Regions from separate parts of the Cupriavidus sp. YAF13 genome, predicted to be linked through region 3. Evidence: predicted binding sites of a transcription regulator. Region 3 holds the regulator's gene; each other region holds the start of a gene.
What was found. Region 3 encodes sigma-54, which starts transcription at its own class of promoters, with help from an activator protein. Its sites were predicted from a motif close to TGGCANGNAANCTGCTTT; they were not measured.

Region 1 (7,306 bases), on a different contig from region 3:
TATTGGCAAGGGTGTGCCCAACCTGGTGCGGCGCGTGCTGGAGACCGCGCCAAGCGGCGATCGGGATGGCGCTGATTCCGCCGAGGCGGTGTTCCACCGCCACTACGCAGAAGTCAACGGGCACCTTGGCCGCGTTTTCCCCGGCGTGCAGGCCGGGCTGGAGGCCTTGCAGCAACAGGGCTACCGGCTCGCGTGCGTGACCAACAAGCCCAGAGCGCTGGCAGCGCCACTGCTGGCCGTGACCGGGCTGGCCAGGTACCTGGAGGTTCTGGTCGGCGGCGACTCGATCGCGCGGATGAAGCCGGACCCCGAGCCGCTGCGCCATGCTTGCCGGCTGCTGCAGGCGGATGAGCGGCGCAGCGTGCTGGTCGGCGATTCGGCGGTTGACGTGGCCGCGGCGCGCGCCGCAGGCATGCCGGTCTTCCTGGTGCGGTACGGCTATGCCGGCCCCGGCGGCGTTGCCGCGTTGGGTGGCGATGCGGTGATCGATTCGCTGGAAGACCTGCCGGCACTGCTTGCGCCTGCGTGCCGGATGCTGGCCTGAGTCGGGCAGGCAGAGCGAAGCAGAGCAACGATAGATCAAGCCACGCAGAAGCCAGATAGCGACACGCCAACCCTCTCCGCCAGGACCCCGCGGTGACGATCCCCGCGGACGTGGTGTGTGCCAAGGCGTTCAGCGCCAGCGTCAAGTACGGTATCGCGGAGCAGGTCGGCTATATCTCGACAGGTGGCGGCGCCTTCCTCGAATTCCTGGAGGGCAAGACACTGCCGGCCTTCGAGGTGCTGGAGCAGCGGGCTGCCGCCTGACGGGCGCCCTTGTCATACCGAATTTGCGAATTCGCCAAATCAGCGTCAACCCACGGAGTTCCATCATGTCACTCGTATCCCTGCGCCAGTTGCTGGACCACGCGGGAGAGTTCGGCTACGGCGTGCCGGCTTTCAACGTCAATAACCTCGAACAGATCCACGCCATCATGGAAGCCGCCGAGGAGAGCGGCAGCCCGGTCATCCTGCAGGCCTCGGCCGGCGCGCGCAAATATGCCGGCGAGGCCTACCTGCGCCATATGGTGCTGGCTGCGGCGGAGACGCATCCGGATATTCCCATCGTGCTGCACCAGGATCACGGCGCCAGCCCGGCGGTGTGCCAGGCCTCGATCCGCTCGGGCTTTACCAGCGTGATGATGGACGGTTCGCTGCGCGAAGACATGAAGACGCCGTCGGACTACGCTTACAACGTCGACGTGACCCGCCGCGTCTGCGAGATGGCGCACGCGGTAGGAGTCTCGGTCGAGGGCGAACTGGGTTGCCTGGGCTCGCTCGAAACCGGGCAAGCCGGCGAGGAGGATGGCGTTGGTGCCGCTGGCATCCTGTCGCACGACATGATGCTGACCGACCCGGACCAGGCGCGCGACTTCGTCGCCCGCACCGGCGTGGATGCGCTGGCCATCGCCATTGGCACCAGCCACGGCGCCTACAAATTTTCGCGCAAGCCGACCGGCGACATCCTGGCGATGGACCGCATCCGCGAGATCCATCAGAAGATTCCCGACACCCACCTGGTCATGCATGGTTCCAGTTCGGTGCCGCAGGAGTGGCTGGAGATCATTCGCCAGTACGGTGGCGAGATCAAGGAGACCTATGGCGTGCCGGTCGAGGAAATCCTGCGCGGCATCAAGACCGGTGTGCGCAAGGTGAATATCGATACCGATATCCGCCTGGCAATGACCGGCGCCATCCGCAAGTCCCTCGCCGACGACCGCAGCGAGTTCGATCCGCGCAGGGCATTGCTGGCTGCCAAGAAGGGCGCCAAGAGCGTGGTGCGGTTGCGCTTCGAGGCGTTCGGCTGCGCCGGACAGGCATCGAAGATCAAACCGGTGCCGCTGGAAAAGCTGGTGCCGCGCTACCGCTAGGCGAGGCGAGCCGTCCCGCGTGCCCGGCAACGCGCCAGACCATCCCCGCACTATGGAGCGCGGGCGCGGGTCTGGCGCTCTGTCGTGTTGCACGGATCGATGTTCCGCGCGGGACAGCTTGTGCGCCATGCCTGTCGCAGACTGTCACCATGGCGGAGGTGCCGGCACCCCGCCTTGGGCCGCGCCGCGCTGGCACGGAACGTGAATGTGCCAAGGCGGATTCATCAGCCTTGGAGTGGCGGCTATGTGGGTAGTAAAACTCGGCGGCAGCCTTGGCCGCGACCCGTTGTTGCGCGAGTGGCTGCAGGAGCTGAGTGAGCTCGGCGGCGGCCGCATCGTGGTGGTGCCGGGAGGCGGCGGCTTCGCGGGGCAGGTGCGCGAGTACCGGGCGCAGTGGGCGTTCGACCATGTGGTGGCGCACAATATGGCGGTGCTGGCCATGGCCCAGTACGGGCTGATGATGCAGGGCATGTGCCCGGGCATGTCGCTGGCGGTGCACGAGAAAGACATCCAGGGCGTGCTGCGCAACGCCGGCGTGGCCGTGTGGGCACCGTTTTCGCTGTTGCGCGAGCAGGCCGACGAGATGACGCACCCAGGCGTCGGTTCGGACAGCATGGCCGCGTGGCTGTCGAACCGCCTCAACGCCGAGATGCTGCTGCTGGTCAAATCCACGCCGGCCGATGCCGGCCAGCCGGTGGAGCAATATGCCGCACAAGGGCTGGTGGACCGGCGCTTCGCGCATTTCACGCGTGGCGCGCCATATCCTATCGAATTTCTGCACAAGAGCGAGCTGGCGCGCATGCGCGAACTGCTGCTGCATCCGGCTGCCGGCTGACGGCTATTGGCGCCTGGCTACCGGCTACGGTGTGCGATGCTTGATGCGCAGGCCGGCCGCGGTCGGCCTGCGCATGTCCGCCGATCAGCTATGCGCAGCGAAAGGATGCGCTGAACTCTGCTTCTTGGCTACCACTTCGGCGGCGCTCGGCCAGCCCCCCACGGCGCGCTGGATCGCTTCGCGCGTGGCCTGGTAGTTGTAGTCCTGGATCTTGGTGTCGTCCTCGGCCTGCCAGTGGATGAACACGCCCACGCTGATAAACAGGTCGTCGGCTTCGGCGGCGGGAATGGTGCCGTCTTCCACGCTATCCGCCACCGCCATGGCAACGCCGCGCTGGGCCGGGCCGAACATCTGCACGGCCTGCTTGGCGCCCTTGATGGTGACCTTGTTGAACAGCACGGTATTGGGCTTGGCCTGCAGGTTCGGCGCCACCACGGCGAGCAACGAGGTGAAGCCGTCCTTGTTGTTGGTCAGCGCGTTGCAGAAGGCGGTCTCGGCAGCCGAGCCGCGCGGCCCAAGGATCAGGTCGATATGCGCGACCTCGTTGCCGTCGCCGACCAGCGATTCGCCAACACGAACACGATCGATTTTTGCCATTTGCGAGTCTCCCGGATAGAGGATGTTCAGGAAAAGAAAAGAAGGCGCAATGTGTCCCCCCGGGCTTTACCTAACACGTTCCATGCCAAGCCTGGGCACGGCGTGAAAGGCGGGTAGGAAGGACAGGGTCCGAGAGCGATAGGGGCTGCGATCATTGCGCCGGCGGCGGTGAGAGCGGCGCAGATGGATGACCGTCGCTCAGGCGTCTGTGCCAGACGCGTGCCTGAAGGGTGACACTCTGTGCGAACGGCGAGAGGCGCGCAAGCGGGTGGAGACCGAGCATGCTTGCGCACCTGGCAGGCGCGCGGGCTTGCGTGCGGCAGCACTCGGTGACCCGATCGGGTTGGGAGGCCGGCGAGGGCTGGCTAAGCGTGCTGGTGCAGGCTGTGAGGGCCGCCGTTGAGCGCTGCGGGGACGCCGCTGGTGCGATGGCGTTCATCGTGGCGCGCCTTCAGCAAGGACTGGATCTGCGCGCTGCGCCGGCGCAGTTCGATTTCGGTTGCGGCCTCCGTCAGGCCGGCGGCGGAGACCGAGCAGAAGGGGTGGCCGGCAGCCACATAGCTGCCGGGAACGGGAATGTCGTGGCACCAGCCAGTGCGCATCAGCGCGACAGTGAGCGCGGCGTTGATCTGCGCGGGGTCTTGCGCAAAGACATGCTGGAAGCCGCGCACGCCGGTCTGCCGCGCCGCCGGTGGCTCGGGCGTTTCGCCGCGGCAGGCCTGCAGGTGCGCGTGCATCAGGCCAAGCGGATAGGCGTTGGTATAGAGCGCCATGCTGGCCGGCGGCCGCGGGTTCACTTCAAGCACCATGATGTCCGGCGCGTCGAACAGGAAGTCGATGCTGTTCAGGCCCACCAGGCTGGTTTCGCGCGCGATGCATTGGATGATCTCGACGAGACGCGCGGTGGTGCTTGCCGGCAGCATCGCTGGGCCTGCAGCGCCGTGGAACAGATAGGGGCAGTCGTGGTGCGAGCCGATGCGCTGCAGGCTGATGCCGACCAGGTGGACGCCGCGGCGGTGAGCAACAAATAGCGCGGACATCGGCAGGCCGGGTCCTTGCCGCTGGAAGTACCGAGTGCCGTCGGCGGCGTCGGCAGCGTTGGCATCTGCGCTGGCCAGCTGGCGGATATGCGAGCCGCCGGTGCCGCCGACAGCTTTGCACAGCCAGCCTGCCGGCTCGCGCGGCATCTCCATGGTGGTTTCCGGATGCGGAATGCCGAGCGCGGCCAGCAACCGGAAGAAGGCGCCGGGCTGCTTGACGCCGCGCACGGTGGCGGCACTGTTGCCGAGCAGCGGCACCAGCGCGTGGCCGGCGTCGAGCAGATCGGGTCGTTGTTCGAAGCCGCTACCGGCAACCCAGCCAAACGGATGCACGGTGTCGCGCAAGCGGCGCAGCGCGGCGAGCACGTGCTCGCCGTCGAGCGCCATCGACCCGGTGGCGCCGATCGGCTCCCAGCGCTGCGCGACATGCCGCGTGTCGGCATCGCCGAACAGGTCCAGTGCGGCCACGCGCAAGCCGGCTTGCGCTGCGGACTCGGCCATCATCCGCGATGACAGGGCGGCGACGATGAGGGTCTGGGAGGGCATGGTGGGTCAGGGTGGTTCGGTGGGCATTTCGCGCGCGGGGTCCGGCATATCGGCTGCGATGCCGGCGTCGGTGCCAGCGTCGATGTGGCGCTCGCATTCGCTACAAAAAGCAATCGGCATACCAAGCGAGCCACGCGCGTGGGATCGGGGGAGAATCGGGCCTGTTGCAAGCGTCGGGGCCTTGCACTGTCACGGCCATTGTTCCGCTTTTCGCACAGGCTGTCCCGCGTCCGGCGACGCCATTGGACAAGGGCGTGATCAGCAGGATAGGTAAGGGGCGCGAGGGGCTGCCAGCCCCCTCGGTGTGGCACGCAGGGCGGCGCCGCTACGATTGCTCGGACGTCTCGGCCTGCGCCAGGTTGATATGCAGCCGATGTATCTTGCGGTACAGCGTGTTCCGGCTGATGGAGAGCGAGCGGGCTACGGTGCTGACATTCCAGCGGTGCTTGTGGAGCAGGCCAAGGATGGTGTCGCGTTCGTTCAGTTGGATGGCATTGAACTGCGCCAGCGCCTTGGCTTCATCGTCTGGCATATTGGGCTGCGCCGCCATGGCCGGCTCGCGGGGCGCGCCGGCTTCCCCCGCGCCTTGCACGATTTCCGCCGGCAGGTGCTGGCAAGCGATGGTGTCGCCGTCGCACAGTGCCAGGGCGGTGCGCAGCACATGGCGCAACTGCCGGAGATTGCCGGGCCAGGGGTAGCGCAGCAGCGCCTGCACGGCGTCCGGCGCCAGCGTCGGTGCCTGGTCCGGCTCCGCCTCCTCGGCGAGGATGTGCTGCATCAGCGTGAGCCGGTCGGTGCGCTCGCGCAGCGGCGGCAGGCGCAACTCGATGCCGTTGAGCCGGTAGAACAAGTCTTCGCGGAACTGGCCGCTCTGCACCAGTTCGGCCAGGTTGCGGTGGCTGGCGCTGACCAGCTGGAAGTCGACCTTGACCACCGCCTCCGAGCCGAGCGGCGAGACCTGACGTTCTTCCAGGACGCGCAGCAGGCGGGACTGCAACGTCATGGGCATGTCGCCGATCTCGTCCAGGAACAGCGTGCCGCCGTTGGCCTGGATGATCTTGCCGCGCCGGCCTTCGCGCTGGGCGCCGGTAAACGCGCCGGCGCGGTAGCCGAATAATTCGCTTTCGATCAGGTTCTCCGGCAGCGAGGCACAGTTGATGGCGACAAAGGCGCGCTCACGCGCCGGGCTCATCTGGTGCAGGGCATTGGCGAAGACCTCCTTGCCGCTGCCGGTCTCCCCGTGCAGCAGGATGGGGATGCGCCGGGTGATCACGCGCTGCGCCAGCCGGACCTGCGCTTCCATCTGCGGGTCGCCAAAGGCCAGTCTGGTGGACGGTGCCACCGTGGCCGGGGCACGCGGGACAGCCGTCGGGGGTTCCACGCTGGCCGCTCGCGGCGCGGCTTGGGTGTTGGCCGCTCTCGCGCCGCCAATGGTGCCGCCGCTGGTGCCGAGGTTCGGCTGCTGGGCCACCATGAAGAAGCGGTTCGACGCGCTCGCGCGATAGACCGGCACCGGATGGAAGGAGTTGCGCGCGCACCGCGCCAGGATTTCGTCGAGCGAGGTCTTGAACAATTCGTCGATCTGTTTGCCGAGCAGGGCAGACAGCGAGCGAAAATCCAGCTGGAACAGCGCGCTGCGATTGGCTGCCAGCACCCTGCCGCTGTCGTCGATCGCGAGCTTGCCTTCGTGCAGCGTGTTGACGAGTTCGGGGCGGCTGTGGAAATGGATCTGGTGCGCGTGCTTGAACCGCTCGTCCATCAAGCGGTTTTCAATCATCTGGCGGGACATGCCGACCAGCACCAGCGAATGCTGCTGCAGCAGCGGCGAGCGGCTGGTGACGTCGAGCACGGCGGTCAGTTCGCCGCGATCGTTGAAGATCGGCGAGGCCGAGCACGTCAGCGAGGTGTACTGCGCGAAATAGTGTTCATTCTGACGCACCGCAACAGGCTCGGCTTCGATCAGGCAGGTGCCCATGCCGTTAGTGCCGGCCTCGCGCTCGCTCCAGACCGCGCCGGTGCGCAAACCCAGGGGTTCCACGTCCTGCGAGAAACCGACCGACGACACCATATGCACGATGACGCCATCCATATCGGTCAGCACCACGGCCAGCTCGGGATCGGCGAGCTGCTGGTAGAGCGTGGTCATCTCCAGCTTGGCGCAGGCGATCAGGTCGCTCATGCGGTCGCGCCGCTCGTTGAACTCCGGCTGGGTCAGGATCGGAGGCATGCGCTGCTGCGCAGGGTCCAGCTGGAAGTCCCGCAGGCAGCGCGCCCAGGAGCGTGTCACCACCGAGCTGTTCTGCGTGCCGCATAACTGTCCGTTGACGACATTGAGAATCTGCGCGACGTGGTGACTGGCGGACTGAAGTGTTGTCACC
Region 2 (7,306 bases), on a different contig from region 3:
GTTCATGCCATGGCGCTGCACCAGTTGCCCCACCACCGCCGGCGCCAGGATGCCGGCCAGCGTGATCAGCGCCGTGTGGATCGACAACACGCTGCCGCGCTGGCCCTCCGGCACGATCTGCGCGAGCATGGCCGGGGTCAGGGCGAACGCCACGGGCGGCAGGCATGCCGCCACGGCAATCAGCAAGGTCTTGGGCACTGGCGCCAGCGTGATCGAGGCGATCGCCAGGTACACGCCGCCGCCTGCCAGCGCGGCCACCGAGATGAGCACGCCGCGCGCGAGCCGCGACGATGCGCCTGCGCGCAGCATGCGCTGCGACAACCAGCTGAGGATCAGCGTAACGGGCATGGCCGAGGCCACGATGGCCGCATACCAGCGCCCGGTGGTGACCGGATCGAAGCCCAGGCCTTTTTCCAGGTAGGCGGGCAGCCAGGTCAGCCCCAGCGCCAACGCCCAGTATGCGCAAAAGCCAATGGCCAGGCAGGCCAGCACGGTCGGGTCGCGGAAGATGCGCCGGTAGGGCAGGCGCACGGGCGTGGCCGCGGTGCCGGCGCGTGGTGCGCTTGCCTGCGTGAGCGGTCCCTCGCGTCCCACGCAGAGCCACATTGCGCTCCACGCCATGCCGATGCCGGCCAGGATCATGAAATTGGCGCGCCAGCCCCATCGGATCGTCACCAGCGGGATCAGCAGTCCAGCCAGCAGCAGGCCTACGGTGGCCCCCTGGTTGATCATCGCCACCGGCAGGTTGCGCTTGTGGTCCGGAAACCATTTGAATAGCGCGTGCACGGAGATCGGGAAGGCCGGCCCTTCGGCCGCGCCAAGCAGCATGCGGCACACTAGGATGGTCATGGCCGATCCCGCCAGCGCCAGCGGGACCTGCAGCACGGCCCACGACAAGCCCATCGCCAGCAGCAGCCAGCGCGCGGCCACGCGATTGGACAGAAAGCCGACCAGCACGGTGGATAGCGAGAACAGCCAGAAGAAGCTGCTGGCGATCAGGCCGAACTCGGCCGGCGGCAGCTTCAGGTCTGCCATCAGCGGCACGGCGACCATGCCCAGCACGATCTTGTCGAGGAAGTTGATCAGCGAAAGCCAGGTCAGCATCGAGGCCATGGCCCAGGCGCTGCGTGGCTGGTAGGAGGCAAGTGGTTTCATCGGTCGGCCTTAGGATCGGTTCAACGTGTTGGCTTGGCGCTCGTTTGTCGTGGTGGTCGCTGAATCCAGGTGCTGCTCGATCAGTGCGAGCAGGCGCTCGGGCTGTTCCAGCATCACCAGGTGCCCGCTGTCGATCTCCGCGTAGCTGGCGCCGCTGATCGCCGCGGCGAGCGCGCGGCAATGCGCCGGCGGCACCATCTGGTCGTGGCGCATGCCGATCACGAGCGTGGCGGCGCGGATGCGGGGCAACAGCGGCGTGACGTCGATGACGGCGTCGAGCCCGGCCTGGCGGTCGCTGCCGGGCGCCAGGCCCGCGCCGAAGCGCCGCAGCATGCCCTCGACGGTGGCGTCGTCCATGCACGCGATGAAGCCCTCCGATACGCCATTGAGCAGGAGCATGCGCGCCAGTTGATGGCGGTCCGAGCGCGCCAGCGATTGCCACAGCCTAAATAGCAGGCGCATGCGGCTATCGGTCCGCGCCCAGGCGCCGAACAAGACCAGGCGCCGCACGCGCTCAGGCATCAGCGCGGCCGCGGCGGCGGCCACCACGCCGCCTAGCGAATAACCGACCAGGTCCACGGGCAGGTCGCCCGCCAGCGCCATGCAGTCGCGCACCTGTCCGACCAGCGCATCGAGCGTCAGCGGCGCGCCGTCGTCACGGGTTTCGCCAGAGCCCGCAAGGTCCAGCGCCAGGCAGCGCCTGCGCAGCGCGAGCCCGGGCAGCAGGGCGGCCCAGTTGGTTTCCGCGCTGGAACTGGTGCCGTGTACGAGAAGAGTCGGCCGTCCGGTGCCGGCCTCGATCAGGCTGGTTCGGATAGGCTCCGACGCGATTTCCAGGCGTTGCATGTCGAACTCCCTTGGGTTCTTTTGACGGGCTGCGTACGGTGGATGTCAACGCAATCGATGTCGTTGATGTGGCAGGCGCCGGCGGCCGGGCGATGCTAGGGCCGCTCGCCGGCATGGCGCAGCATGAAGTGCCCCCAGTCCGGCTTGCGCGTCTTCCACCAATAGGCCGTGGCATGGCTCGACCAGTTGTTGATGACCCTGCCGCTGGCCGACTTGTACCAACTGCTGCACGAGCCTGCCCACGCGGTCTGGCCGATGGCCGCCTGCAACGCCTGGTTGAAGCGCGTCACCACCTCCGGGCGCACCTCTATCGAGGCGAAGCGCGCCGCGCGGCAGGCCTGGATGCACTGCAGGACATAGCGCGCCTGGCACTCGAGCATGAAAATGATGGAGTTATGGCCCAGGTTGGTATTGGGGCCGTACAGCACGAACAGGTTGGGAAATCCAGGCGCCGTCATGCCGAGATACGCCTCCGGACCCTCGCGCCACTGATCGGCCAGGGTGCGGCCGTGGCGGCCGGTGATGCGGATCGGCGCGAGGAAGGAGCGGGCGTCGAAGCCGGTGGCGAAGACGATGGCGTCGGCCCGATGCCTGGTGCCGTCGGCGGTGACCACGGCGTCGGCTTCGACGCGCTCGATGCGGGCGGTCTCGACATGGACGTTCGGCCGCTTGAGCGCCTGGTAGAAATCGTCGGAGATCAGGATGCGCTTGCAGCCGATCGGGTAGTCGGGCGTGAGCTTGGCGCGCAGCACCGGGTCGGGAATCATGTGCGCGAGGTAGCGGCGCGCCAGCGTTTCCAGTTCCCGGTTGCGGCCGCTGTCCCGCTGCATGCGCCCGAAGCGCAGTTCACGCTGCAGGTAGAGGTGCCAGCGATGCAGCCGGGCCGTCCACGGGTGGCGTTCGAAGCGCGCTTGTTGTCCGGACGTATAGGCCTCGCCATTGCGCGGCAGCACCCAGTTGGCACTGCGCTGGAATACCGTCAGCTTGCCCGCTTCCGGCGCGATGCGCGGGATGAACTGCAGCGCGCTGGCGCCATTGCCGATCACCGCGACCTGCTTGCCGCGCAGATCGGCGTCATGCCGCCAGCGCGCGGAATGGAAGGCCGTGCCGGCAAAGCGGTCCAGCCCTGCAATGTCTGGCGCCAGCGGGCGGTTGAGCTGTCCGGTGCCGCTGACGAGGATGCGCGCGGCGATGGTGTCGCCGTTGCTGGTGCTCACCCGCCACAGGCAGGCGGCGGCGTCGTAGCGCGCCTCGGTGACCTCCGTGCCGAAACGGATATGCCCGAGCAGCCCGAAGCGCTCGGCGCAGTGCTGCAGGTAGCGATGGATCTCCGGCTGGGGCGAGTATGCGCTGGACCAGTCCGGCTTGGGCGCGAACGAAAAACTATAAAGATGGGAGGGAATGTCGCAGCCGCAACCCGGGTAGGTGTTGTCCCGCCAGGTGCCGCCCACCGTGCCGGCCTTCTCCAGCACGACAAAGTCATGGATGCCGGCTTGCTTGAGCTTGATGCCCATGCACATGCCGGCCACGCCGGCGCCGAGGATGACGATCTGGTCCGCGTCGGGCGTCGTTGACGCTTTCAATGGGCTGTCTCCGTCGTGCTTTTTTATGGGTAGTCGCGGCGCGTGCGGCGACGCCGTGGCCCGCAATCGAGAGGCCACCTTAGAGCCGATTGCGGATTCGGGCAAGTCACGGCGCAACATGCGTGCCGCCATGTGCCCCAATCTGAATCAGCCGGCGGCGGCGCACAGGCTTGGTGCGTGACGCTTGCGCACTATCGTGGTGCGATGGGCGGCCGGGCGGCCTCTGGAGGCACGCCAGGCCGTGTACACAGTCTTGTATACAAGCTTGTATGCCATGGCATGCTAGTTGCAGAAGAGATACCCGGGGTGCGTTGTTCCTTTATCCAACACGACAATCTGGGAGCTGCAATGAAAAGACGTGACATGCTGAAGCTGTCGGCGGTAGCCGCCGCGGCCTTGTTTGCAACGGCAGGCGTGAGCCCGCTGGCATTGGCGCAGTCCAAGGAACCGATCAAGATCGGTATCCTGCATTCGCTGTCCGGCACCATGGCCATTTCCGAGACTTCGCTCAAGGACGTGGCGCTGATGACCATCGACGAGATCAACAAGAGCGGCGGCGTGCTTGGCCGCAAGCTTGAGCCGGTCGTGGTCGATCCCGCTTCCAACTGGCCGCTGTTCGCCGAGAAGGCGCGCCAGCTGATCACCAAGGACAAGGTTGCCGTCACGTTCGGCTGCTGGACCTCGGTCTCGCGCAAGTCGGTGCTGCCTGTTTATGAAGAGCTGAATTCGCTGCTGTTCYATCCGGTGCAGTACGAAGGCGAGGAGATGTCCAAGAACGTCTTCTACACCGGCGCGGCGCCCAACCAGCAGGCCATTCCCGCGGTGGAATACCTGATGAGCAAGGAAGGCGGCGGCGCCAAGCGCTTCTTCCTGCTTGGCACCGACTACGTCTACCCGCGCACCACCAACAAGATCCTGCGTGCCTTCCTGAAGAGCAAGGGCGTGGCGGACAAGGATATCGAAGAGGTCTACACGCCGTTTGGCCACAGCGATTACCAGACCATTGTCGCCAACATCAAGAAGTTCTCGCAAGGCGGCAAGACCGCCGTGATCTCCACCATCAACGGTGACTCCAACGTGCCCTTCTACAAGGAGCTGGGCAACGCCGGCCTGAAGGCCAAGGACGTGCCGGTCGTGGCGTTCTCGGTGGGCGAGGAAGAACTGCGCGGCATCGACACCAAGCCGCTGGTGGGCCACCTGGCCGCATGGAACTACTTCATGTCGGTCAAGAACCCTGAAAACGAAGCCTTCAAGAAGCAATGGGCGGCGTGGGTCAAGGCGAACAACCTGCCGGGCGGCGACAAGCGCGTGACCAACGACCCGATGGAAGCCACCTATGTGGGCATCCATATGTGGGCACAAGCTGTCAAGAAGGCCGGTACGACCGATCCCGACAAGGTGCGTGCCGCGATGTATGGCCAGACCTTCAAGGCGCCGGACGGCTTCACCCTGACCATGGGCGAGAACCATCACCTGTACAAGCCGGTGATGATCGGCGAGATCAAGGGCGATGGCCAGTTCACGGTCGTGTGGAAGACGCCCAAGGCCGTGCGTGCGCAGCCGTGGAGCCCGTTCATCGCGGGTAACGAAGGCAAGCCGGACAAGGTGATGTAAGCAGGGCGCCCGCTTGGCGCTCTCCTGCTCTCCCGCTTGCCTCGTGGCTGGTGAGGGAGGGGAGGGAGAGGAGGGCGCCAGGCAGTGTCTTTGCCTCCTCGCATGCTGTCCGCCGCTTCGGTGCGGTGGCGGCAAATCGTCACGCCGATCAAGGTGACGCGCGTGCTTCGCCGCGCGCGACTCGCAAACCTTATGCACCGACCCTTATCGTTCTCTCTCGCTTCACGTTTGCGCGCCATGCTGGCCGCGCTGCTCCTGCTGGCCGCGTGCCCGCTGTGGGCCGCGCCGCTCACGCAGGCCGACCTGAAGCCACTGGCCGAAGACGACTTCGACGCCAAGACCGCCGCGATCACCGCACTGACCAAGGCGCCGGTGGCGCAGGCCGGCCCCATCCTCAAGGCCTTGCAGGACGATACGCTGCAATATGCGCCGGGCGTCGGCATGGTGCGCCAGGACGGCGACAAGCTGGTGGACGCGATCAGCGGCACGCCGGTCACGGTCAAGCCCGACGCGCTCGAAGCGCTCACCCTGAACAACAGCCTGCGCGCGATGGTGGACAGCGCCGCCAGCAGCACGCTGCTGCAATCGCCCGATGCGGCGGTGCGCACGCAGGCCGTCAATACGCTGCTGGACCAGCCGGGCAGCGCATCGCGCCCGGTGGTGGAGGCCGCGCGCAAGGCCGAGGCCGATGCCGGCCTGCGCGCCAAGCTCGATGTGATCTGGGCCAATATCGTGCTGGCCGAGGGCAACCGCGACGATCGCCTCGAAGCCATCCGCATCCTCGGCCGCGACAGCAATCCGCAGAGCCGCCAAAAGCTGCAGCCGCTGCTGGAAAAGGACGCCGCCGGCAAATTTCGCGAGCCCGACGCCGAACTGCGCGGCGCCGCGCAGCAGGCGCTCGATGCCTTGCGCGGCGACCAGCGCCGCGCCGAGCTGATCGGCAACCTCTTCGCCGGCCTGAGCCTGGGCAGCGTGCTGCTGCTCGCCGCACTGGGGCTGGCCATCACTTACGGGCTGATCGGCGTCATCAACATGGCGCAGGGCGAATTCCTGATGATCGGCGCGTACGCCACGTACATGGTGCAGGGTGTGTTCCGCGCGCACTTTGCCAGCGCGTTCGACTGGTACCTGCTGTTTGCGCTGCCCGCATCGTTCCTCGCCTCCGCCGTGGTCGGCTTCGTGCTGGAGCGGCTGGTGCTGCGCCATCTCTACGGCCGCCCGCTGGAAACGCTGCTGGCCACCTTCGGCGTGAGCCTGCTGCTGATGCAGGCGGTGCGCACGCTGTTTGGCGCGCAGAACGTGGAAGTGGCCAATCCATCCTGGATGAGCGGCGGCATCGAATGGCTGCCCGGCATGGTGCTGCCATACAACCGCATGGTCATCATCGTGTTTGCGCTGGCGGTGGTGGCGGTGGCCTGGGCCGTGCTTAACCGTACCCGCCTTGGCTTGTTCGTGCGGGCCACCACCCAGAACCGCACCATGGCGGCTTGCGTTGGCGTGCGCACCTGGAAGGTGGATAGCTACGCCTTTGCCTTTGGCGCGGGCATCGCCGGCCTGGGCGGCTGCGCGCTGTCGCAGATCGGCAATGTCGGCCCCGACCTTGGCCAAGCCTACATCATCGATTCCTTCATGGTGGTGGTGCTGGGCGGCGTTGGGCAGCTCGCGGGCACCATCATCGGTGCTTTCGGGCTGGGCCTGATCAACAAGTTCATCGAGCCGTTCTATGGCGCGGTGCTGGCCAAGATCTTTGTCCTGGTGCTGATTGTGCTCTTCATCCAGAAGCGCCCGCAGGGACTGTTCGCGCTCAAAGGGCGCAGCGCGGAGGCATGATGAAGACTTCTCTCTCGAATCCATCCACGGCGGGTTTCCGGCTGGCCGTGCCGGAGCGCCAGCCGCTGTTCTCCGGGCGCAGCTGGACGGCGTTGCTGGTGATCGCGCTGGTGGTGGGCATCGGCGTGCCGGTGTGCGCGCTGCTGGTGCCCGAAGGCCATCCCATGCATCTGTCGGCCTATGCGCTGACGCTGATCGGCAAGATCATGTGCTTCGCGCTGGCCGCGATCGCGCTGGACCTGGTGTGGGGCTACTGCGGCATTCTCAGCCTCGGCCAC
Region 3 (7,306 bases):
CAGCACGGCCAGGCATTCGCCCAGTAGCTCGAGCTTGCAGTCGATGATGTCGGGCGGCAGCAATTCCGCCTGGCCGACCAGCAAGCCGTCGGGGCTCACGCTGTGGCCCAGCAGCCGGAAGCGCTGGCGGCCGCGCGCGCTGATCAGCAGCACGCCCAGTTGCTCCATATTGCAGTCGATGATGTCGGCCAGGCAGCCGATCGTCTCGGGCATGGTGGGCTCGTCCTGGCGGGCGACCTCATTGCCGCTGGCGATCAGGCAGACACCGAAGGGCGAGCGATCGCGCATGCAGGTGCGCACCATGTCCACGTAGCGCGCTTCGAACACGCGCAGTGGCAGCAGCCCATCGGGAAAGAGTACGGTATGCAGCGGAAACAGCGGCAGGCCATCCAGCGTAGGCCCCGCCGAGGTGCTGTGCGAGGCGGAGAATGAAGTGGATGAGCCGGGTGTGGCGGGTGAGGACATGCTGAGCCAGCAAAGGTTTCGGGCGAGAATTGCCGAGCCTGACCGCGAAACCTGGCGGTGCGGTGTTTAGCCGCCCGGCGCGAGCTCGCGGTGTCTCACCAGCACATTACCATGGGCACGAAAATAGTTGGCAAGTCTTTCCGCGATGTACACGGAGCGATGCTGCCCGCCAGTGCAACCGATTGCGACGGTCAGGTAACTGCGATTGTCAGCGATGAAACTTGGCAGCCACTTTTCCACATAGGCGCGTATGTCCTCGGCCATGGCCAGCACCATCGGCTGGCTTTGCAGGAAGTCGATCACGGGCTCGTCGCGGCCGGTCAGCGGGCGCAGCGCCAGGTCGTAATAGGGGTTGGGCAGCGAGCGCACGTCGAACACCAGGTCGGCGTCACTGGGCACGCCGTGCTTGAAGCCGAACGACTCGAACAGTAATGTGAGCTTGAGGTCATCGCCGCGCACGAATTCCTTGATCCACGCGCGCAATGTATTGGTGCGCACATTGCTGGTGTCGATGCGGTGCGCAGCCTCCGCCAGCGGGCTCAGGAGCTCGCGCTCCATCTCGATGGCCTCGATCAGCGAGGTGTCGTTGAGTGCGGCCTCGGCGGTACTGTCGGCGAGATTCTCGTTCTTGGGATTGGCCGAGAGGCTAGCCATGGCTGCGCGCATCGACAGCGGATGGCGCCGCCTTGTCTCGGAATAACGCTGCACCAGCGCATCGGTATTGGCGGTCAGGAAGACCACCCGGACCTGGTGTTCGGAGGCGAGGTCGCGCAGCGTGCCGGGCAGCTTGTCCAGCGATTCGCGGCTACGGATATCGGTGGCGACGCCCAGATGGGTGTAGCCCTGCGCCGCCAGGTACTGGGCCAGCTCCGGGATAAACTGCGCCGGCAGGTTGTCGACGCAGTAGTAGCCCGCGTCTTCCAGTACGTTCAAGGCAACGGATTTGCCGGAGCCGGAGATCCCGGTGATAAGTATGATGCGCATAGCACGACAAGCATAACATCAGGTGATGACGCCGTCATGACGGCGCCGTGCCAGCAAAAATGGCGAACCGAAAAGGTTCGCCATTTTTACACGTCCGCGCCGCAAATGATGCCGGTAGCTTACTTGGACAAGCAGTCGCTCATGAAGGCTTTGCGTTCATCGCCCTTCTTGCCGGTGGCCTGGGCGTTGCAGGTCTTCATCTTTTCCTGCTGGCTGTTCTTGGCGGGTGCGGCCGCGGGCTTGTTGGACAGGCAATTGCTCATGAAGGCCTTGCGCTCGTCGCCCTTCTTGCCGGTGGCCTGCGTGTTGCAAGCCTTCATCTTGTCCTGCTGGGTGTTAGCTGCAGCGGGTGCGGCTGCGGCAGCGGGTGCCGCGGCCGGTGCATTCTGGGCGAAGGCGCCGGTGGCAAAAAGCGGGGCTACCAGCACGCACATCGCGATCAATTTTTTCATGCTTGCTCTCCTGGCTGTGGAAAACTTCATGGCTGCTGGCCTGTCGGCTCGGCAACTCGGGCTGGGCCCAATGCCCATTACTGCACAAAACGGCCTATGCCCCAATCGCGTTGACCATTGAAGCGCGGCCGGATGTAAGCAATTGAAAACGGCCCCGTCGTGGTCGCATGACGTGGGCCTGCCAAGCCTAGAGTAGCCTGCCCTGGCCCCGCGATGCGACATCGGCCTGCATCGCGGCGCGCTGGCGGTCCATGAAGTCGCGCAGCGTGTCGATGCCGCGCAAGCGCAGGATGGTGTTGCGCACGGCGGCCTCGACCAGCACGGCGAGATTTCGGCCGGCCGCCACCTGGATCTTGACCATGTGGATAGGCAGGCCGAGCACGTCGAGATACTGGGAGTCCAGCGGCAGGCGCTCGAATTCGCCATCGTTGCGGCGTACCAGCTGCACCACCAGCTTGAGCTTCATCTTGCGGCGTACCGCAGTCTCGCCAAAGATGGTCTTGATGTCGAGCAGGCCCAGGCCGCGCACTTCCAGCAGGTTCTGCAGCAGCGGCGGGCAGCGGCCCTCAATGAAGTCCGGCCCGAGGCGCACGAAATCGACGGCATCGTCCGCCACCAGCCCATGTCCGCGCGAGATCAGTTCCAGGCCGAGCTCGCTCTTGCCCAGGCCGGATTCGCCCATCACCAGCACGCCCATGCCGAGGATGTCGAGGAACACGCCGTGCATGGTTACGCGCGGCGCGGAAATGCGCGACAGATAGAGGCGCAGGTGATCGATCACCGCGGCCGAAGACACCGGCGTGGTGAACAGCGGGGTGGACGAGCGCGTGCAGCGCAGTTCCAGGTCGGGCGGCGGCTCCATGCCGTCGGCGATCACCAGGAACGGCGGCTCCAGCAGGATCAGCTCGCCCATCTGGCGCTTGCGCATCTCGTCATCGAGGCGCTGGTAATACGTGATTTCGGGCTTGCCCAGCACCTGGATCCGGTTCGGGTGGATCAGGTTCAAGTGGCCGACGAGATCGGCCGCGGACGTGGCTTCACGCGCAAACTCGACATCGAAGGCGCGGTCCGCACCCTCCAGTCCTGCTACCCAGGAGAGTTTGATATCGGCTGCGTTGTCGTCGAAGATCGACTGCGAGGTGACGCCAGTGAGTTCCATTCGGGTGCTTTCAGGGGCGGGCTTTCAGTGCCGGATCAAGGGTGCCATTGCGTCAGCAACTGGTGCACGTCGTCGGGGGTGGGCAGGGTAGCCAGTCCTTCGCGCATCTCGCGGTCGGACAGCAACTGGGCGATCTCGGAGAGAATTTCCAGATGCTGCTGGGTGGCCTGTTCGGGCACCAGCAGGAAGATCAGCAGCGCGACCGGCTTGCCGTCGGGCGACTCGAAGGGGATCGGCTCGGCCAGGCGCATGAAGGCGGCCAGTGGCTGCTTCAGTCCCTTGATACGGCCGTGGGGGATTGCAACCCCCGCGCCTAGGCCGGTGGACCCCAGCGACTCGCGGGCGAACAGGTTGTCGGTCACGGTCGCGCGCGCTACGCCATGGTTGTTCTCGAAGAGGAGCCCGGCCTGTTCGAACACGCGCTTCTTGCTGGTGACGCTGACGTCGAGGTTGATGTTGCCGGGTGGCAGCAATTTAGCCAAACGATTCATGTGGAATGCGCAGGGTTTTCTAGTAAGCAGGCCCGGGGCCAGGAGGCGTCCCGCCGGGCGGAAAGTGGATAAAAACCAAGGCCCGAGGTTTCCACCGGTTGTCCCCCATGCCGGTGTCGGGCGTCTGGCCATTATAGAGCAGGCCCGCTTCCGCTTTGTGCATTGCAATGGCCGATGCGCTCAAGCGGTGCTGCATGCACCGGAATGGCTAGGCCAGTCAACTATGTATTGCACAGCATACACCGGTACATATGCGTTGCGGAATCCCCTGTGTGCCCCGATTGGGTAGGCCGCAATGAAAAAGCCGCGCTCTGGGCGCGGCTTGATTCCATTTTTCAAGGGACTGACACCGACGGCCCGGTATGTGGGCCGTCAGGCACGGTCATTGCTGCATCTGCGATGCGGCCATCTGATACTTGACCGCTTCACGGTCGTGGCTCTGCACGCGATCCTTGTGGCGAATCACCTGCCGGTCGAGCTTGTCGACCAGTGCGTCGATAGCGGCATACAGGTCTTCATGATGCGCTTCGACAAAGATGTCCTTGCCCTTGAGATGTAGATTGATTTCCGCGTACTGCCGCCGGTCCTTTTCTTTTGTATTGTCGACAGAGAGCAGCACACTTACGCCAATGACTTGATCGAAATGCCTGACGATACGCTCCAGTTTCGTTTCCACGTACTCACGCAGAGGGGGCGTGATGTCCAAGTGGTGTCCACTGATCTTGAAGTTCATAGCGTTTCTCCTTCTGAAAGAGCTGCATCAGGCAGGCGATGCAGCTCGGCTACAAAGTCTTACGGAGATTGACCGCGGGAATCTTGAGCGCTTCGCGGTATTTGGCAACGGTACGCCGTGCTACCACAAAGCCTTGCTCGCCGAGCAATTCGGCAATCCGGCTGTCGGACAAGGGGTTCCTAGCGTCTTCGGCTCCTATCAATTGCTTGATCAACGCACGGATTGCCGTTGATGAGGCCGCGCCGCCGGTTTCTGTGGATATGTGAGAGCCGAAAAAATACTTCAGCTCGAAAGTCCCCATCGGCGTTGCCATGTATTTATTGGTAGTCACCCGAGAGATGGTGGACTCGTGTAAACCCAGTGTATCGGCAATCTCCCGCAAAACCAAGGGGCGCATCGCAATTTCACCGTGGGTGAAGAAGTTCTTTTGACGTTCGACAATGGCTTGTGCGACGCGCAATATCGTGTCGAACCTTTGCTGGATATTCTTGATCAACCAGCGTGCTTCCTGCAGCTTTTGCTGCAATCCGGCCGCGCCTGCATCGCCTTTTGCACCGCGCAAAATCTGCGCGTACATGTCGTTGATGCGTAGCCGCGGCATCACATCCGGGTTTAGGTGGGCGATCCATCCGCCGCTCAACTTTCGAACAAAAACATCGGGCACCACGAAATCCGCTTCTGGCCGGCTGTAGGCATGGCCGGGATAGGGCGCGAGCGAGCGGATCAGTTCATGGGCGGCCTTGAGTTCCGGCTCGTCCACTTGCAGCGCCTTTTTAAGGCGCGTGTAATCGCGCACCGCCAGCAGCTCGAGGTGGTTGGTGACGATGCTCAGCGCCAGTTCGCGCTGCGGATGCTTGAGCCTGCGCAATTGCAGCGCCAGGCACTCGGCGGCGTTGCGTGCCCCGACGCCCGGCGGATCGAAGCTCTGCAGCAGCGTGAGCACAGCCTGGATCTCGTCGACCTCGAACTCGAGCTCCTCCGGCAGCTCGCTGCAGATTTCCTCGAGCGTCGTGCTCAGGTAGCCATCATCGTCCAGGGATTCGACCAGAAAGATAGCCAGCCCCTTGTCGCGCAGGGAAATCTTGAGCGGCGCCAGCTGTTCCATGAGGTGTTCACGCAGCGTGGGCTCGGCGTCGCGCAGCTGCATCGGGGTCTTTTCGTCGTCTTCGCCTTGCGGGCGGCGGGCGAAGTCGTCCAGGCTCCAGTCGCTGCCGTAATCCTCGTTGCTGTCGGAGTAGCTGTCGTCGGCTTCGGGGGCGCCATCCGGGCGGTTCTCGCTGGTGCCCTGGCCATCGGCGGGCGCCGGCGCGGGCGCGCTCTGCAGGTTCACCGAGCCGTCCGAAGACACGCGCAACGGGCTGTCCAGCCAGTCGTTCTCACGCTCGAGCAAGGGGTTCTCGGTCAGCGCCTGTTCCACTTCCTGCTGCAGTTCAAGCGTGGACAGTTGCAGCAGCCGGATCGACTGCTGGAGTTGCGGCGTAAGCGCGAGATGCTGCGAGAGGCGGAGCTGTAGCGACGGTTTCATGCGACCTATTTTATGCTCAACTTCCGTACTGATGGAACGGAAATTGCTATCGCTGGTGTCGCTATGATCGTTTGAAGGATAAAAGGCGACACCGAAGCCGCCCGGGGGCCGATGCGCGGCAGGCGCCACGCGCCCTTACATGCGGAAGTTCTCGCCCAGGTAGACCTTGCGCACCGACTCGTTGGCGATGATGTCCTCAGGCTGCCCGGACGCCAGCACCGCGCCTTCGCTGATGATGTAGGCGTGGTCGCAGATGCCCAGCGTCTCGCGCACGTTGTGGTCGGTGATCAGCACGCCGATATTGCGTGCCTTGAGGAAGCTGACGATGCGCTGGATTTCGCCTACCGCGATCGGGTCGACACCGGCGAAGGGCTCGTCGAGCAGGATGAAGCGCGGCGCGGAGGCCAGCGCGCGGGCGATTTCCACGCGGCGGCGCTCGCCGCCGGACAGCGATAGCGCCGGGTTGTCGCGCAGGTGGGCAATCTGCAGGTCATCCAGCAGGGTGTCCAGCCGGCGCTCGATCTCGGCCTTGCCCAGGGGTTTGCCATCGTTGAGCTGCAGCTCCAGCACCGCGCGGATGTTCTCCTGCACATTGAGCTTGCGGAACACCGAGGCTTCCTGCGGCAGGTAGGACAGGCCCATGCGCGCTCGCTCATGGATGGCCAGGCCGCTGATGTGCTTGTCGTCGAGCACGATATCGCCCTCGTCCAGCGCCACCAGCCCCACGATCATGTAGAACGACGTGGTCTTGCCCGCGCCGTTGGGGCCCAGCAAGCCGACCACCTCGCCGCTCTTCACGTCGAGCGACACGTCCTTGACCACGGTGCGCGAGCCGTAGCGCTTCTTCAGGTGGCGCACGACCAGCGTGCTGCTGTCCTTCAGGGTGGCGGGCTGGGACGGTGCGGTTTGGGTAGCGGTCATGAAGGTGAAGTCAGAATCCGTGGGTCAGGGGTTGACGGGAGCCGTGGCCGGCTTGAGCGGCAGCGGGTTGGCTGCGGCACCGCTGGCGGGCTGCTCCTGGCGCGGCGACAGCACGGCGCGCACGCGGCCCGACGGGCTGCCCGCGGTCGCGTTCTCGGCGCCGCCGCTGGCCGTGTAGAACTCGTTGCGGCTGTCATAGGTGATCACCGCGCCGCGGATCTCGTCGACCAGCTTGGCGCCGGCCAGGCGAGCCATGCGGGCGCGCCCGATCAGCTTGGACAACTCCTGCTTGCCGTCATATTCGATGCGGTCGCCCCAGCCGTCGATGTACTCGTCGACGTTGTCGCGCTTCTGGCGGATATAGGCTTGCTTGCCGCCCTTAGAGGTCGCGACCGCGTACTGGTAGCCCTCGGGATCGGTACGGACTTCGGCCGCGTCGGATTTGAGCACCATGGTGCCTTTGGTCAGCACCACGTTGCCGGTCAGTACATAGACCTGCTTGACGTCATCGTAGCTGGCATTGTCGGCCTCCAGGACCAGCGGCTTTTCGCGGTCGGCCTTTTCGGCGCTGGCGGG

Region 1: fae (formaldehyde-activating enzyme) is a predicted target of sigma-54. The motif match lies at 3,413-3,430, and genes of this name have one in related genera.
Region 2: urtA (urea ABC transporter substrate-binding protein) is a predicted target of sigma-54. The motif match lies at 3,860-3,877, and genes of this name have one in related genera.

What each region holds. Positions count from the first base shown of each region.
Region 1 covers NZ_JBFRDD010000008.1:74,935-82,240, reverse strand. The annotation lists gene gph (phosphoglycolate phosphatase) at 1-544, shown strand, start outside; partial or broken gene pgk (phosphoglycerate kinase) at 676-807, shown strand; gene fba (class II fructose-bisphosphate aldolase) at 873-1,910, shown strand; gene AB4061_RS09300 (amino acid kinase family protein) at 2,155-2,745, shown strand; gene fae (formaldehyde-activating enzyme) at 2,830-3,342, opposite strand; gene AB4061_RS09290 (ATP-grasp domain-containing protein) at 3,708-4,928, opposite strand; gene AB4061_RS09285 (sigma-54-dependent Fis family transcriptional regulator) at 5,254-7,305, opposite strand.
Region 2 covers NZ_JBFRDD010000010.1:4,621-11,926, forward strand. The annotation lists gene AB4061_RS10655 (MFS transporter) at 1-1,155, opposite strand, end outside; gene AB4061_RS10660 (alpha/beta fold hydrolase) at 1,165-2,001, opposite strand; gene AB4061_RS10665 (flavin-containing monooxygenase) at 2,097-3,584, opposite strand; gene urtA (urea ABC transporter substrate-binding protein) at 3,933-5,198, shown strand; gene urtB (urea ABC transporter permease subunit UrtB) at 5,391-7,028, shown strand; gene urtC (urea ABC transporter permease subunit UrtC) at 7,028-7,306, shown strand, end outside.
Region 3 covers NZ_JBFRDD010000006.1:137,044-144,349, forward strand. The annotation lists gene AB4061_RS07430 (LON peptidase substrate-binding domain-containing protein) at 1-465, opposite strand, end outside; gene rapZ (RNase adapter RapZ) at 532-1,449, opposite strand; gene AB4061_RS07440 (PsiF family protein) at 1,569-1,901, opposite strand; gene hprK (HPr(Ser) kinase/phosphatase) at 2,089-3,060, opposite strand; gene ptsN (PTS IIA-like nitrogen regulatory protein PtsN) at 3,096-3,551, opposite strand; gene hpf (ribosome hibernation-promoting factor, HPF/YfiA family) at 3,934-4,284, opposite strand; gene AB4061_RS07460 (RNA polymerase factor sigma-54) at 4,334-5,809, opposite strand; gene lptB (LPS export ABC transporter ATP-binding protein) at 5,945-6,730, opposite strand; gene lptA (lipopolysaccharide transport periplasmic protein LptA) at 6,755-7,306, opposite strand, start outside.